DNA from 2 places in the Acetobacterium sp. MES1 genome. Region 2 is predicted to be linked to the other one. Evidence: a T-box and tRNA genes for the amino acid it is inferred to sense, from the RefSeq annotation. Region 2 holds a T-box; the other holds one or more tRNA genes.
What was found. A T-box is a leader RNA that pairs with one kind of tRNA and senses whether it is charged. The one in region 2 lies ahead of alaS (alanine--tRNA ligase), so its partner is inferred to be a tRNA-Ala.
Positions count from the first base shown of each region.

Region 1: it encodes a tRNA-Ala, which carries the amino acid that the T-box ahead of alaS (alanine--tRNA ligase) is inferred to sense. The anticodon was not compared.

Region 1 is NZ_MJUY01000047.1:112,250-119,631, reverse strand. Features, by position in the region: gene BI182_RS12785 (ABC transporter ATP-binding protein) at 1-450, shown strand, start outside; gene BI182_RS12780 (ATP-grasp domain-containing protein) at 664-1,587, shown strand; gene BI182_RS12775 (ATP-grasp domain-containing protein) at 1,581-2,498, shown strand; gene BI182_RS12770 (DNA-deoxyinosine glycosylase) at 2,576-3,052, shown strand; gene BI182_RS12765 (GGDEF domain-containing protein) at 3,071-4,225, opposite strand; tRNA gene BI182_RS12760 (tRNA-Ala) at 4,433-4,508, opposite strand; gene BI182_RS12755 (sensor histidine kinase) at 4,909-6,162, shown strand; gene BI182_RS12750 (response regulator transcription factor) at 6,165-7,283, shown strand.
Region 2 is NZ_MJUY01000006.1:34,081-41,462, reverse strand. Features, by position in the region: gene alaS (alanine--tRNA ligase) at 1-2,454, opposite strand, end outside; T-box leader at 2,545-2,770, opposite strand; gene BI182_RS01580 (AI-2E family transporter) at 2,815-3,888, opposite strand; gene BI182_RS01575 (PRC-barrel domain-containing protein) at 3,888-4,415, opposite strand; gene BI182_RS01570 (acetolactate decarboxylase) at 4,546-5,181, opposite strand; gene BI182_RS01565 (iron-sulfur cluster assembly scaffold protein) at 5,256-5,636, opposite strand; gene nifS (cysteine desulfurase NifS) at 5,673-6,881, opposite strand; gene BI182_RS01555 (RrF2 family transcriptional regulator) at 6,902-7,309, opposite strand.

The sequences.
Region 1 (7,382 bases), on a different contig from region 2:
ATCGAAGAAAATATTGCTTATGGCAAAAGCGGGGCAACCCGGGACGATGTGATCGCAGCAGCAAAAAAAGCCCAGTGCGATGAATTTATCAGAAAATTGCCCTTGGGCTATGAGACCCGGATCGGTGGCGATTTTACCACCTTGTCTGAAGGGGAATGCCAGCTTCTAGCCATTGCCCGGACAATTATTGCCGATCCCAAGGTGCTGATACTGGATGAGGCGACCTCGTCGGTGGATACCCGAACCGAAATCCTGATCACCCAGGCCATGGAAGCGATGATGAAGGGACGAACCACCTTTATTATTGCCCACCGACTCTTTACCATTAAAAATGCCGATAAGATTATTTTTATGAAAGAAGGCGATATTAAGGAGGTCGGCAGCCATGCCGAGTTGATGAAGCTGGGTGGTTTATACGCTCATTTGTATTTAAGTGCATCAGATAATTAAAAGCTCAGATAAATAAATAGGTAATTGCGAAAGTACTGTGAGCTCTGTGCACAGTTTCGCACGAAACAATTTCTACACTGTACGGCGGACAGTTCGATGAACTGTTCGCCTACACGTTACAAAATTGTTTGTGGAAACTGTACACTGAGCAACCATCATTCGATGTTTTATAATTTAGCAAATACCTAAGACAAAAAAATCAAGGAGGTAAAAATGAAAGGTTGGTTATTAAGAAATCCCGGTAAATTGGAAGATCCTTCAATTGTGAAAATTATGAAGGTGGTGGAAGAACTCCATGTCGATCTGACGGTGGTTGATCCGCTTACGATCCATGTGGTTTGTGACCATGACTTTGATGGAAAACTCTATGTCGGGGACGAAATCATGGAGGTGCCGGATTATGTGGTAGCAGCCTTCTTTACGGAAAAAAACTATCATACCGCAGCAGCATTGCGAATGCTGGAATCACTGGGGGTACTGTGCATCAATTCGTATGACGCCATCAAAAATGTCGACGACAAGCTACTGACCTTTCAGTTGGTGGCTGAGTCGATTGAAGCGGTCTGCTTCCCCAAAACCTTATTGGTCACGGAGTATACGGAAGCATCTTTTGTCAGCAAACTGTTTGACTATCCAGTGGTGATGAAGGTGATGCATGGCAGTAAGGGCAAAGGGGTGGTGCTGGTTAACAATGAAAAAGAGCTGGATAACCTGATCAGTATGAGTACCGCCAGTGAAATTGGTGATCAGATTATTATTCAGGAGTGTATCAAGGCCTCCTCGGGTCGGGATCTTAGAATGATTCTGGCCAACGGAAAGTTTGTCAAATCATTTATCCGCCAGAATGAAAAGAGCTTTCGATCAAATCTGGCCAAGGGCGGTCATATCGTCGAATATACCCCGCCGGCCGCAGTGATTGAGGCCGCCGAGAAGGTGGCCCAGCTGCTTAAAATCAATATGGGCAGTGTCGATTTTCTGTTTGGTGAAAATGATACCTTCTATTTATGCGAAGCCAATGCGATGCCGGGAGTGGCCTTTGATATCAAAGTGATGTTTGCAGATCTAATGAATCAGGTTAAAAACCGACCGGAACCACTCTGGAAAAAACGTCTGCGGGAAGGTGGCAAAACATGTTAGGCTGGTTATTAGTTAATCACGAAACCCTGGCCGAACCGTCGATCCAGACAATTATTGCACTGATTGACAAGATGGGTGTCAATATTCGTACGGTTGACGTCAGTGAGGTTCAGGTAATGTGCGAACCGGGGGAGAGCCAGCATTGTTTTATTGGGGGTGAAGCAGTGGATATTCCGGACTTTTCCTTGTCAGCTTTCTTTGGAGGCAATAATTACCACAGCAAGGCGGTGGTTAAAATGCTGGAATCCCTGGATGTACTGTGTGTCAATAGCTCCGAAAGCCTGAACAACACCGCTGACAAGTTATTGACCTTTCAAAAGCTGGGGGCCGCCAATCAGGGCTTTTTATTCCCCAAAACGGTGCTGATGACCCCCAAAACATCACCTGCTTTTATTGCCAGCGAACTGGGACTGCCCTGTGTGGTCAAGGTGATGCATGGCAGTAAGGGTAAAGGGGTGGTACTGATTAAAACCGAAAAAGAACTGGAGAATATTCTGGATCTTTACGCCGCCATGAATTTTGATGATCACATCCTGATTCAGGAGTGTATCGCCGCTTCAAAGGGTCGGGATATGCGGATTATGCTAAGTGGTGGAAAATTCTCCACAGCTTACATTCGGGATAATGGCGACAATTTTAAATCCAATCTGTCCCAGGGCGGTGATCTGCAGTTTATTACGCCACCGCCTGCCGTGGTGGAAATTGCCGAGCAAGCGGCCGCAGTGCTGGATATCTACTTTGGCAGCATTGATTTTCTGTTTGGCGAAAATGACACCTATTACATTTGTGAAGCCAACTCGATGACCGGGCTGACCTATTCCAAGGATGCCCTTAGCAACAGCCAGAGTAATCCGCTGTTGCTGACCCTGAAGAATATTATGGCGGAAGCCCAGAAGCGAAAAATGAAATAGAATCATTGATGAACAGTCGATATCTTGCGGGATAGTCGGCTGTTTTTTCTTAAAAAAATTGCTGGAGGATAGAAAAAATGATCCATACCTTTGAACCAGTTTATAATAAGAACTCAAAAAGTTTGATCCTGGGAAGCTTCCCGTCGGTAAAATCACGGGAACACGGTTTTTATTACCAGCATCCCCAAAACCGGTTCTGGAAAGTGATCAGCGCCCTGGTTGGCTGGCCAATCCCGGGCACAATTGAAGAACAAAAAAGGATGTTGCTGGAAAATCAGATTGCAGTCTGGGATGTGATCTATTCCTGTGATATTGATGGCTCAAGCGATAGCTCAATCAGAAATGTGATGCCAAATGATATCCGGGCATTATTGGATCAGTCCGCCATCAAAACGATTTATGCCAACGGCAGCAAGGCTTATGAATTGTATAACCGGTATTGTTATCGGGAAACCGACGAAAAGATCATCAAGTTGCCTTCTACCAGCCCTGCCAATGCCAGTTATTCCCTGGAAAAACTGGTAGCGTGTTGGGGTAAAGAGATAAACTTGTAGTGTTGGTTTGGTGGGAATTTATTCTTGATACAGTTTGATCTGGTTACGACCGTTTTCTTTAGCCTGATATAGAGCTTGATCAGCCTTCAAGATAAAATCTTCTAGAACAGTGGTTTCATTGCTGTGGTTTTCCCGACGGGTTTCAGTGACAACATAACCGATGCTTACAGTAACAACCCCAAAGGGAGAGGCTTCATGCCTGATTTGCAGGTCTTGAATTGATTGGCGGATCGCTTCGACCAGCGGTGTTATGCACTCAAGATCAGCCAGTATAATGATGGTAACAAATTCTTCACCGCCATAACGGGTGGTCAACCCCTCGAATGGATAGTGCGACAGACACTGGGCGACCTGTATCAGGCATTGATCTCCCTGTAGATGGCCATAGGTGTCATTATAGTTTTTAAAATAATCAATATCGACCATCAGCAGGGCAAACGAGGTGTGGGGATGATCTGAATAGTAACTTTCCAGCTTCCGGCGGTTGGGAATTCGGGTCAGACCATCCAGGTCGATGAGATATTCCAGTTCTTTTTTCTGATCCAGGATGGTCTGAGTACTGGCGAGCTGTGTCAGTTTTGAAGTTAGGATTGTCTGGGCAATGACAACGGCAAAAGCAGTGCTGGCAATCACATTGACAAAGTTTCCCTGAACTAACAGGATGGAACCGGGGGTAAACAAAATGGATAGTACCAGAACCAGGAAGCTGGGTGAAATGATACAAATCATTTCCAGCAAGGAGAGGTATAAAAAGCTGCCAATCAGTAAAACGTTAATCAGATAGAGAAAGGTGGAGCCTTGCTCGACTGATAAAACAGCGGTGATTAAACTGGCAAAGAGCAAACAGAGTCCAGTGGCACCATAAAAAAAGATAAACTGTCTTTTCTTTACAGCCTCAGGAGAATGTGGGCTTCCAACGCCGATGATATAAACGAAACTGGCCAGAATCCAGCTGATTCGCAAAGTCGCTTCGATGGTGGTTAACCCGCTAAAACCACGGTCTAAATAATAGAGCACTAACAATAATAAATTGATGGATGAACCGATTATCCCAATAATTTTTAAGCGCTTGACATTATCACACATCAAGGTTTTCCTTAATCGTGTGGATTGTGTTTTTTCATAAGCAGCATAAGGATTGAGTGTCTGAATTACCGAATGCAGTGTTTTCATAGGGCTCCTTTATTTCAATGACAATTTTTAAGCTTATTTTAACAGATATCATCGATGAAGAGAAAAGAAATCTCTGTGAGGAGAGATTATTTTAAGTTTTGGAAGGGCAAAATTCTAATGGTATGGTGATACGAGTGTTCAATTTCATCTTCCACCCGCAGGCATAAAAAAAGAGAACCATAAACGGCTCTCTTGTGCAATTCTTATTGGTGGAGATGAGGGGACTCGAACCCCTGGCCTTCTGACTGCCAGTCAGACGCGCTCCCAGCTGCGCCACACCCCCAAAACTTTATAACTTTTGGACACTTGTATAGTATACTGGAGTTGACACCGAAATGCAAGTGTTTTTTAAAAGAATATGATAAAATCTCACTTATATTTTATCTGTGGATAAAGTTGGTGGAAAAGTACTGGTTATAAGATGTTAGTCGAAGTAAAATTAAGTTTTTGATTACAACCGATAAAATTCGGAGTGGTTGAAATGGCTGGGGTCAAGAAAATATCTGGTTTACCTAAAACAACAATAAATAATAAAATACGAAGCAAGATAATGCTGATACAAAGCAAAATATTCTAAAATAGTAAAAAAAATGCCAAAAATTTCCTGTATGTGTTATAATATTACTCAGTGGAAATCGATGTAAAATGAAAATTATGGGATTATTGTCTAAAGGGGTTGTTTTATGAGAGTCTTACTTAAGATTACTGACATTATTGACGTAGAGGTGCTACAAAGAATTCAGGATTCTTTTTCAGATGCCACCGGACTCGCCGCTGTAACAGTTGATTACAAGGGTAATCCGATTACGGAATACAGTAATTTTTCAGAATACTGTACCTGTGTCAGAAAAGAAAGTAGTAACCGGGAGTGCTGTTTTCAGTCGGATGCCCATGGCGGTATTGAATCGGCACGATCGGGAAAACCATCGATTTACATTTGTCATGGTGGACTGGTAGATCTTGCCGTACCCATCATGGTAAAGGGAAATTATCTGGGTGCAATTATGGCCGGCCAGGTAAAAATTGATGAAGAAGAAATGAAGCGTCTGCCTTTTGGTACCAGCCATGAATTAACTGATTTTTCAAAAAACCCTGAAATTTTAGATTTGTATGACAAAACCTTAAAAACGACATTAACTCAGGTAAGAGCAGCGGCAGATCTGCTGTACACCATTGCCAATTATTTGGTTGAGAAACAGATGATTCACATTATCCAGGAGGAATTGCATAATAAAAACCTGGAATTAATGGAAGAGGTTAAATTACGCAGTGAGGTTGAAGCTTCCCTAAAAGAAGCCGATTTAAAAGCCTTACAGGCACAAATTAATCCGCATTTTCTGTTTAATGTTTTAAATACCATTGGTCGTCTGGCCCTGCTGGAAGGTGCAGATAAAACTCAGGAAATGATTTATGCGTTTTCCGATATGATGCGATACACTCTAAAAAAGGAAAAAAATAATGTCGTCACGCTTAAAGAAGAGATGGAGCATGTGCAAAACTATCTGTCAATTCAGAAAATGCGTCTGGGTAATCGTCTGAATTACTTAGTGAAAGTGGATGAAATGGCGGAAGATATCTTATGTCCGTTTATGACTGTTCAACCATTTGTAGAAAATGCCATTATTCATGCGATTGAACCCAATGCCAAGGGTGGCGAAGTTCGAATAACAGCGGATATCCTTAAAGAAATCGCCATTTTAAAGATTGTGGATGATGGTAAAGGGATTCCGGATGATCGCATCCATAAAATTTTGGACGGAACCTATGAAGCGGATGGACGGGAAAAGAACACCGGAATCGGGATTAATAATGCAAATAAACGGCTGATGTATTACTATGGCGTTGATTATGGGGTTGAAATAAAAAGTGAACTGGAAAAGGGCACTGAAATCACTATTAAGATACCTCGTAAATCTCTAACGGGGAGGGGATTATAATCATGTATAAACTGTTTATTGTTGAGGACGAGCATTTAGAAATTGAAGCGATTAAACTCATTCTTAGTCAACACGGCGAAAATATTGAAGTTATTGGCGAAGCATCTTCAGGATTGGTGGCAATTGAAGAAATCCGTCGTTTAAATCCGGATATTATCCTGTTGGATATTAACATTCCGGAAATTAATGGTATTGATGTATTAAAAACGATAAAAAAGGAAGACCATGAAAAGAAGGTCATTTTGATAACGGCATTTAATGAATTTGATTTTGCGCATCAGGCCATCAAGGCTCGGGTCGATGATTTTCTCTTAAAGCCGATCCGCCCCCAACAACTGATGGATTCCATTAATCAGAGCATTGCTTCATTAAAGAATAACGCTAAAGAACGCTTTGATGAAAAAATGAATGAAGTTATTTTTGCTATTATCCAGAAAAAATACAGTGATGCCAGAACAGCTCTGATCAGTTATCTGGATATGATTTATGATTACCATACCTATGATATTATGTCGGTACAGGCAGAAATCAAACATTTTATGGAGGAACTTAATATTGTGACCCAGGATATGTGCGGTTACGAGCTGAATAGTCCTCTTTGTTCAAGCAATAATATGCAATTTGTCAATGGGTATAAAAATCGTTATGATCTGAAAATCGAAATCATGAAAACTATTGACAAGGTTTTTGATCGGATGCTGGATAATAAAGAAACTCGTAAGAACAATATCGAAGATATTCTTAACTATATTGACCGGAACTGTTACAAGGATATTTCCCTTGATCAGGTTGGGGAGTATGCCAATATGAGTTCCTACTATTTAAGTAAGATCTTTAAAAAGGAAACTGGGGTTAATTTTGTAACCTATTTAACAGAACGTAAAATTGAAATCGCAAAGGATATGCTGGCAAATACCGATGTTCCAATTATCAATATTGCACTGGATCTTTCCTACCATGAACCGAATTATTTTAGCAAGGTATTTAAAAAGAGCACCGGGATGACTCCCACCGAGTATCGCAAAGAGCGACGTGGAACGGCGCTTGAGGAGGATGAACAGTTAGGGAATAACCATCCAAAAGATGAAAAATTCGCCGAAAAACATCGGGAAGTATCCTGATAAAAAAAGCGACAGAATAAGTAAAAAATATCGAACAGGAAAACCTGATGGTGAACCTGTTCTTTTTATGTCCAAAAAAAAGAAAGGATTACATTAAAG
Region 2 (7,382 bases):
TGCAACAAAATTAACCTTACCATCCAGCGCACTGCCCAACAAGACAACCCCGGAGCCCATTCGATCTTTTAATAAATCCCCGATGGTTCGCAGCTCTTCCATGGGCATTTTTTCCACTTCAGCAATGGTCACCTGAACACCACTGATGATCTCCATTTTCTGGTGAATATCCATAATCGCATTGCCGGCAAATTTTTGTTTCAGTTCGGCAATGGTTCGTTCCTTCTGTTTGTTGGTTTCAACCAGTTCCGTTACTTTTTCCAACAATTGATCGGGATTGGTTTTCATCAGGTTGGACACCTCAATCAGGGTGTCGTCCATTTTTTCGACCAGATGCCAGGCGTTAAAACCGGTTGCCGCTTCAATTCGACGGACACCGGCTGCTACACCGCCTTCACTGATGATCTTAAACATCCCCACCTTGGCTGAATTACTGATATGACAGCCGCCGCAAAGTTCGGTACTGAAATCACCAACCTTAACAACCCGGACAATCTCACCATATTTCTCGCCAAATAAAGCGGTTGCTCCCAGTTCTTTGGCCTTGTCAATATTGGTTTCAAAAATCGAGACATCATAAGCTGCTAAAATAGCGGTGTTAACAATATCTTCCACCTGTCGTTTTTCATCCCGGGTCATCGCCTGGAAATGGTTGAAGTCAAAACGTAAACGATCCGGTGATACAAACGATCCGGCCTGTTCGACATGATCACCTAAGACCTGTTTTAAGGCTTTGTGCAATAAGTGGGTGGAGGTGTGGTTTCGCTGTACCGCATCTCTTAATTCTTTATTAACCTCGGTAATGACGCTTTCGCCAACCTTAAAGGTTCCCGATTTAACGATCCCGGAATGAATATGGCGGCTCAGGCTGCCTTTTTTACAATCACGGATTTCAATTAAACCATCGCCTTTTTGGATCACGCCATGATCGCCGGTTTGTCCGCCACTTTCAGCATAAAACGATGTCTGATCAAGTAATACCAACACCTCATCTCCGGCCTTGGCTTCATCCACCAGGGCTTCATTCACATAGAGCCCTAAGATGGTTCCTTCAGCTTCGAGGTTATCATAGCCGACAAAGGTATTAACCGCATCCGGACCCAGAGGATTAAAGGGATCGTCCGCCCATACAGCCAGATCACTGTTCAAACGGTCCTGGCGAGCCCGTTCACGCTGTACCTGCATCTCTTTTTCAAACTCGGACTCAAAAATATTAAGTCCCCGTTCCATAATAATCTCTTTGGTCAGATCAAAGGGGAAACCATAGGTATCATAGAGTTTAAATGCGCCTTGTCCAGGAAATGTTTTTTCTTCCATTTCCAGTAGTCGATCAATCTCTTTATTCAAAATGACCAGACCCTGATCAATGGTTTCTTTAAAGCGTTCTTCTTCAATCCGGATCAGTTTTTGAATAAAGTCCTGTTTTTCACGCAGTTCGGGATAAGCGCCTTCCGAAACCCGAATTGCCTCTTTGGCCACATCATATAGGAACAGATCCTTGATCCCCAATAATTTGCCGTGACGAACAGCCCGACGCAGCAACCGCCGCAATACATACCCCCGGCCTTCATTTCCTGGCATGACGCCATCCGCTATCATAAAGGTGACACTACGGATATGGTCAGTAATAACCCGGATTGAAATATCATCCTGAGGGTCATCGCCATAAGCTACCCCGGCCTTTTTACAAATATAGTTAAGCACGTGGCCAACCGTATCTATTTCAAAAATCGTTCCGACCCCCTGCATCACGACGGCCAAACGTTCCAATCCCATCCCGGTATCAATATTGGGCTTGGGCAGAGGATTATAGTTGCCCGCTTCATCTTTATCAAACTGGGTGAAGACCAGGTTCCAGAACTCAACATAGCGGTCGCAATCACAGCCAACCCCACAGGTGGGACTGTCACAGCCAAATTCTTCGCCACGATCAAAATAAAGCTCGGAACAGGGACCACAGGGTCCTAAACCATGCTCCCAGAAATTATCCTCTTTTCCCATCCGGACAATCTTATCTTTGGGAATACCGACGTCCTCATTCCAGATTTTAAAGGCTTCATCATCATCCAAATAAATAGTAATCCAGATCTTATCTTCCGGTATTTCCATCACCTTGGTGCAAAATTCCCAGGCCCAGGGAATTGCTTCTTTTTTAAAATAATCGCCGAAGGAAAAGTTCCCCAGCATTTCAAAAAACGTCCCGTGCCGGGCTGTTTTTCCGACATTTTCGATATCCGGGGTACGAATACACTTCTGACAGGTGGTAACCCGATTTCGGGGCGGAATTTCGTCGCCGGTAAAATAAGGTTTCAGCGGTGCCATCCCCGAGTTAATCAGTAACAGGCTCTTGTCATTAATGGGCACTAACGGAAAACTGTTTAGCCGCAGATGTCCCTTTTCTTCAAAAAATGCCAGATATTTTTCTCTGATTTCATTTAATCCTAATGGTTTCATTTTTTCTCCTATTCAAATTTTTGATTTTTAATTGAAAAGCTTTTAATGCTTTCCGGTGTTTGTAAAAACAAAAAAATCCCCTGCAAGTCTGCAAGGGACGGTTTAATCCGCGGTACCACCCAAATTAGCTGCGAATAATCGGCAACTCACTTTATCAATAACGGTTTCCCGACTGAAAATACTAGTAGAACTTTTATTTCAACTTTCTTCTCAGTTGCTCGAACGGGGCAACTCTAAACCAACGATAAAAGACTTTCAGCCGCGTCTCTCTCTCTGAAATGGTTGTATTTAGAGCCTTCGTTCTCAATGCATTTTAATATTAACCTGTAAGGATGATTATATTAATTCCATATTTAAATGTCAATCCTTTTTTAGATCCGTGACGTCTTTTGAGGCAAATAAGGAAATAATATAACCACCAATTACCTTAATCGTACCCATTATCGGCACTGCCATAATCATCCCGACACCGCCAAACATGGCGCCGAAAAAGAAGATTGAGAAAATAATAAAGACCGGATGAAGCCCCACATTGCCGGACATCAGGGCTGGTGCCAAAAAATTGCCGCACACTACCTGAACCACGCCAATCACAATCAACATTGGAATCATCATCATTGGATTGGTGAATAGTACCAGCAGCATAATCACAATGGTACCCACCGCTGGTCCAAAATAAGGCACCATCGTGGTAACCCCGGCGATTACGCCGATAATACTGGCATAGGGGAGTCCCAGAAAAAAAGCGCCAATCCCGGTGGCAATCCCAGCGATCAGCGAAGTCAAACCCTGTCCCTTGATAAAACCGCCAATGACCAGATCAATATCACAACACATTTTTAGCATACTATTACGATACTGTAGTGGAACCAGATACATAATCCCCTTAATAAAGAATTCTTTATCGATCATCAGAAAAATGGTCACCAGTGGAACAATGATAATGTTCATCAGCTGCCCACTGTTCTGAATCAGCGCATTCGAAATCCCCTGAAGTGCTGTTGCAAATCCCTGCAGGACATTTCCCAACACTTGCTCCAGATTGAAAAACTGAGTAATATCATATCCAGTAAAATTTGAAATATAGTCCGATAGATTGGTTATGTAGGTCTGCATCTGCGTTACAAAGCTTGGAATGCTCTTGATCATACTGGCTATATTGGTAATCAGACTGGGAATAAAACTCATGAAAGCGCCAATCACCAGTGCCAGAACCGCAAAAAACACGATCAATACCGAACTGCCCCGGCTTAACCCTTTATTTTCAAGAATCCTGACCAGTGGATTAAGCAGATAAGCCAACACAATCGCAAAAAAGAAGGGTGCGAACATTCCGGCCAGCGTTGGCCAGATAAAAAAGCACAGCGCCGCAATTAAAACGACGACAATAAGGTTAAGAAATAACAATCTCTTTTTGTTTGATGAATCTTCCATTATTTAACCCCCAGCAATTTATTGGCGATGCCTGTCCCCTGATTTTTAAACCCGATATCAAACATCTCTTTTTCGTAATATAAGACCTGATCCTTATAGACCAGATCAGCGGCCGGAATGATCGCAAAGCCATGATCGATGTCATCAAAAAAACTTCGGGAAATTTCATATTCAGTAATAGCAAATGTATCATCTTCAATGGTCGCATTAACCACGTGCCCAAAAGCCTCTCCGTTTATATCCACGACCTGATAATCCATCAGTGGAAAAGCCTCTTCCAGATACGCTTTCACTTTTTTGCCGTTGACTTTAATAATGTCTTTTTCGTTTCCGATCACCATCCGTTTGTAATTAACGTCGACAATATTTTCAGGTTTGAAAAACTGAGCCTTGGAGAGAATACCGCCGGGATTGATCACCAGATATTTCACAACGTGATCCACCACCACCAGACTCTTGACCAGTCCATGACGTCGGCCATTATTTTGAGAAATAACCACCACATTGAGTAAAATGTTCGCTTTCATTTTGTGTTCCTTTCTTTTTTTGTCATTGTGTTTATTTTACCCTATTATTGTTTATCTTACCCTATTATTTTTTTTATGGCAATGTCGATTTTTCTTTTTTTATAAACAAAAGGACGCTCTAATGCAACTTCTATTTAATAATCGCCAATTCGTCTTTTACATTAAAGACTACATTGAGATGCCTGGCGCTGAAATGATTGACATGGCCGCCGATTTTTTTATCATCAGAGATAAAATGAAAGTGCCACCCCACCACGTTTATACCCTGCGCCGAGGCCGGGCAAAAAATCCCTACCAGGCAACCGCTAATGTTTTTTAAAACCACCACCGATTGGTCACTGACAATTCTATCCAGCGCTTCATAGGGCTTTTTCTGGGGCCACACTCCATGAATCTCAATACTCTCAAATTCCCCTGAAATTCTGGCCAATATCGGGTTTTCAGGATGGGCAATAGCGTGATTAAGCTTTTCACCCGCACAAATCATATCGCCGTTTATTGCCAATATCTGACCCTCACATTTCCCCAAAGCACCCAGGGTTGCAAAAGGTGTTGTGTCTGCCAAACCCGCCACTTCAATGGAGCAATCTCCTAACGCACGATATACCACGCCATCGACAACAATCATTTCGCCATTGAGTTTATCAAACGTGCCAAATCCGGTGTCGCCAAAGGTTAACATCTTTTTTATCGAGATTATTCCATCATACCCTTTGTTTTTAAAAGCCGTCAGCGTTGAAACCTGAAATAGTTTATTATTCCTCATGCGAAGTCCTCCATATTTTCAAAAGAAAGACGCAGTCTCCAGTAACAGAAACTGCGTCTTTGCCGTCTATATGACTATTGTTGTGCTTTTTTATTGTGATAGTCTTCAATCGCAGCCTGAATCGCTTCCGCTGCCAGCACTGAACAGTGAATTTTTTCAGCAGGCAATCCGCCTAAGGCATCAACGACATCCGAGTTTTTAAATTTTCCCGCTTCTTCAATACTCTTACCGATAATCATATCGGTAGCCATGCTACTACTGGCTACTGCAGCCCCGCAGCCAAAGGTTTTAAAGGACGCATCCTCGATGATACCGTCATCGTTAATCTTCAGGAAGATTTTCATAATATCACCACAAGCAGGGCTGCCAACCTGACCAATACCGTTTGCTCCTTCAATCTCACCCACGTGTTTGGGACAGGTAAAATTCTCCATTACTACATCTGTATATTCCATTTTATTTTCTCCTTGTTTATATATTTTAGTTTATTTTTAATGATGATGGTGGTCGGCTTTATCAAAAACCGCATCATCAATCGGACAATCGGCATTGATTGGGGACATTTTTCGCAATCGCTCAATAATCTGGATCAGATTGTCAACTACATAGTTAATATCTTCTGCTGTTGTGTGTTTGCCAATCGTAAGTCGCAGTGATCCGTGGGCAACTCCCGCCGGTAAGCCAATCGCCAGCAACACATGGGATGGATCCAGCGACCCTGATGTACAGGCCGACCCACTGGATCCAGCCACGCCGATGATATCCAAACTGAGTAGAATCGATTCCCCCTCAATATAATCAAAACAGAAATTCACATTTCCGGGCAACCGTTTTTCCGGATGACCGTTTAAACGAACCTGCGGGATATTATCCATGACCCCTTTAATCAGCAAATCTCGTAATTTCTTCATATGAGCAGCATTTTCTTCAAGCTGTTCCGTGGCCATTTCGGCGGCCTTACCAAAAGCCACTATTTCGGCGGTATTTTCTGTCCCAGCCCGTTTTTTTCGCTCCTGAGCGCCACCATGGATTAAATTATCAATGGGTACCCCTTTTCGAATAAATAAAGCACCGATCCCTTTCGGGCCGTATATTTTATGCGCCGATACCGACAATAAATCAACGTTTAAATCCTTTACATCAACCGGGATATTCCCCAGGGCCTGAACCGCATCGGTGTGAAAAATAATTCCTTTTTCCTTGACAATCTCGCCAATTTCTTTGATCGGTTCAATGGTTCCGATCTCATTGTTGGCAAACATGATTGTCACCAGAATCGTGTCTTTGCGGATGGCATTTCGTAAATCATCCAACGAGATCAAGCCATATTCGTCAACCGGCAGATAGGTTACTTCAAAGCCCTGCTTTTCCAGATATTCACAGGTGTGAAGCACCGCATGATGCTCGATGGTAGAAGTGATAATGTGTTTTCCCTTAGCCTGATTTTTCATGGCAATGCCTTTAATGGCCCAGTTATCGGCTTCTGATCCACTTCCGGTAAAATAAATTTCCCGGGGATCGGCGTTGATGGCTTTAGCAATCTGGAGCCGGGCTGCCTCAATGCTTTTTTTAACGCCCCGGCCTTCGGTGTAAACGGAAGAAGGATTTCCGAAATATTCGGTAAAAAATGGCAACATGGTTTCAACAACGGCTGGATCAACTGGCGTTGTTGCGGCATGATCTAAATATATTCGTTTCATAACAATTACCTCTTTCTTGATTATTTACTTAATAAGTCCTGTAATGTGCGATTGTCAATGACATTACTGATACTGTCGCTAATATCTTTCCAAAGCCCTCTGGTCACGCACTCCGGTGATTTGACACAGGTAAGCTTCCCACCGCCATCAATACATTCTGCTAATTCGATCGGACCTTCAAGTGCTCTGATAATTTCACCAACAGTAATATCACCAGGCTCCCGAGCTAACACATAGCCACCCCGGGCACCTCTAATGCTTTTGACCAGACCGGCGTTTTTTAAGGTTGAAAAAAGCTGTTCCATGTAAGAATCCGAAAAATTTTGCTTTTCGGCGATTTCCTTAATTGAAACCGGACCATCTCCAAATTGAAGCGCCAATTCCACCATGGCAAGCACACCATATCGTCCTTTTGTTGAAAGTCTCAATTGCAACACCTCCCTGGATTATTTCCGAGTATTCCACCGGGATTTAATGTCATTATAGCACGAATTTTAAATT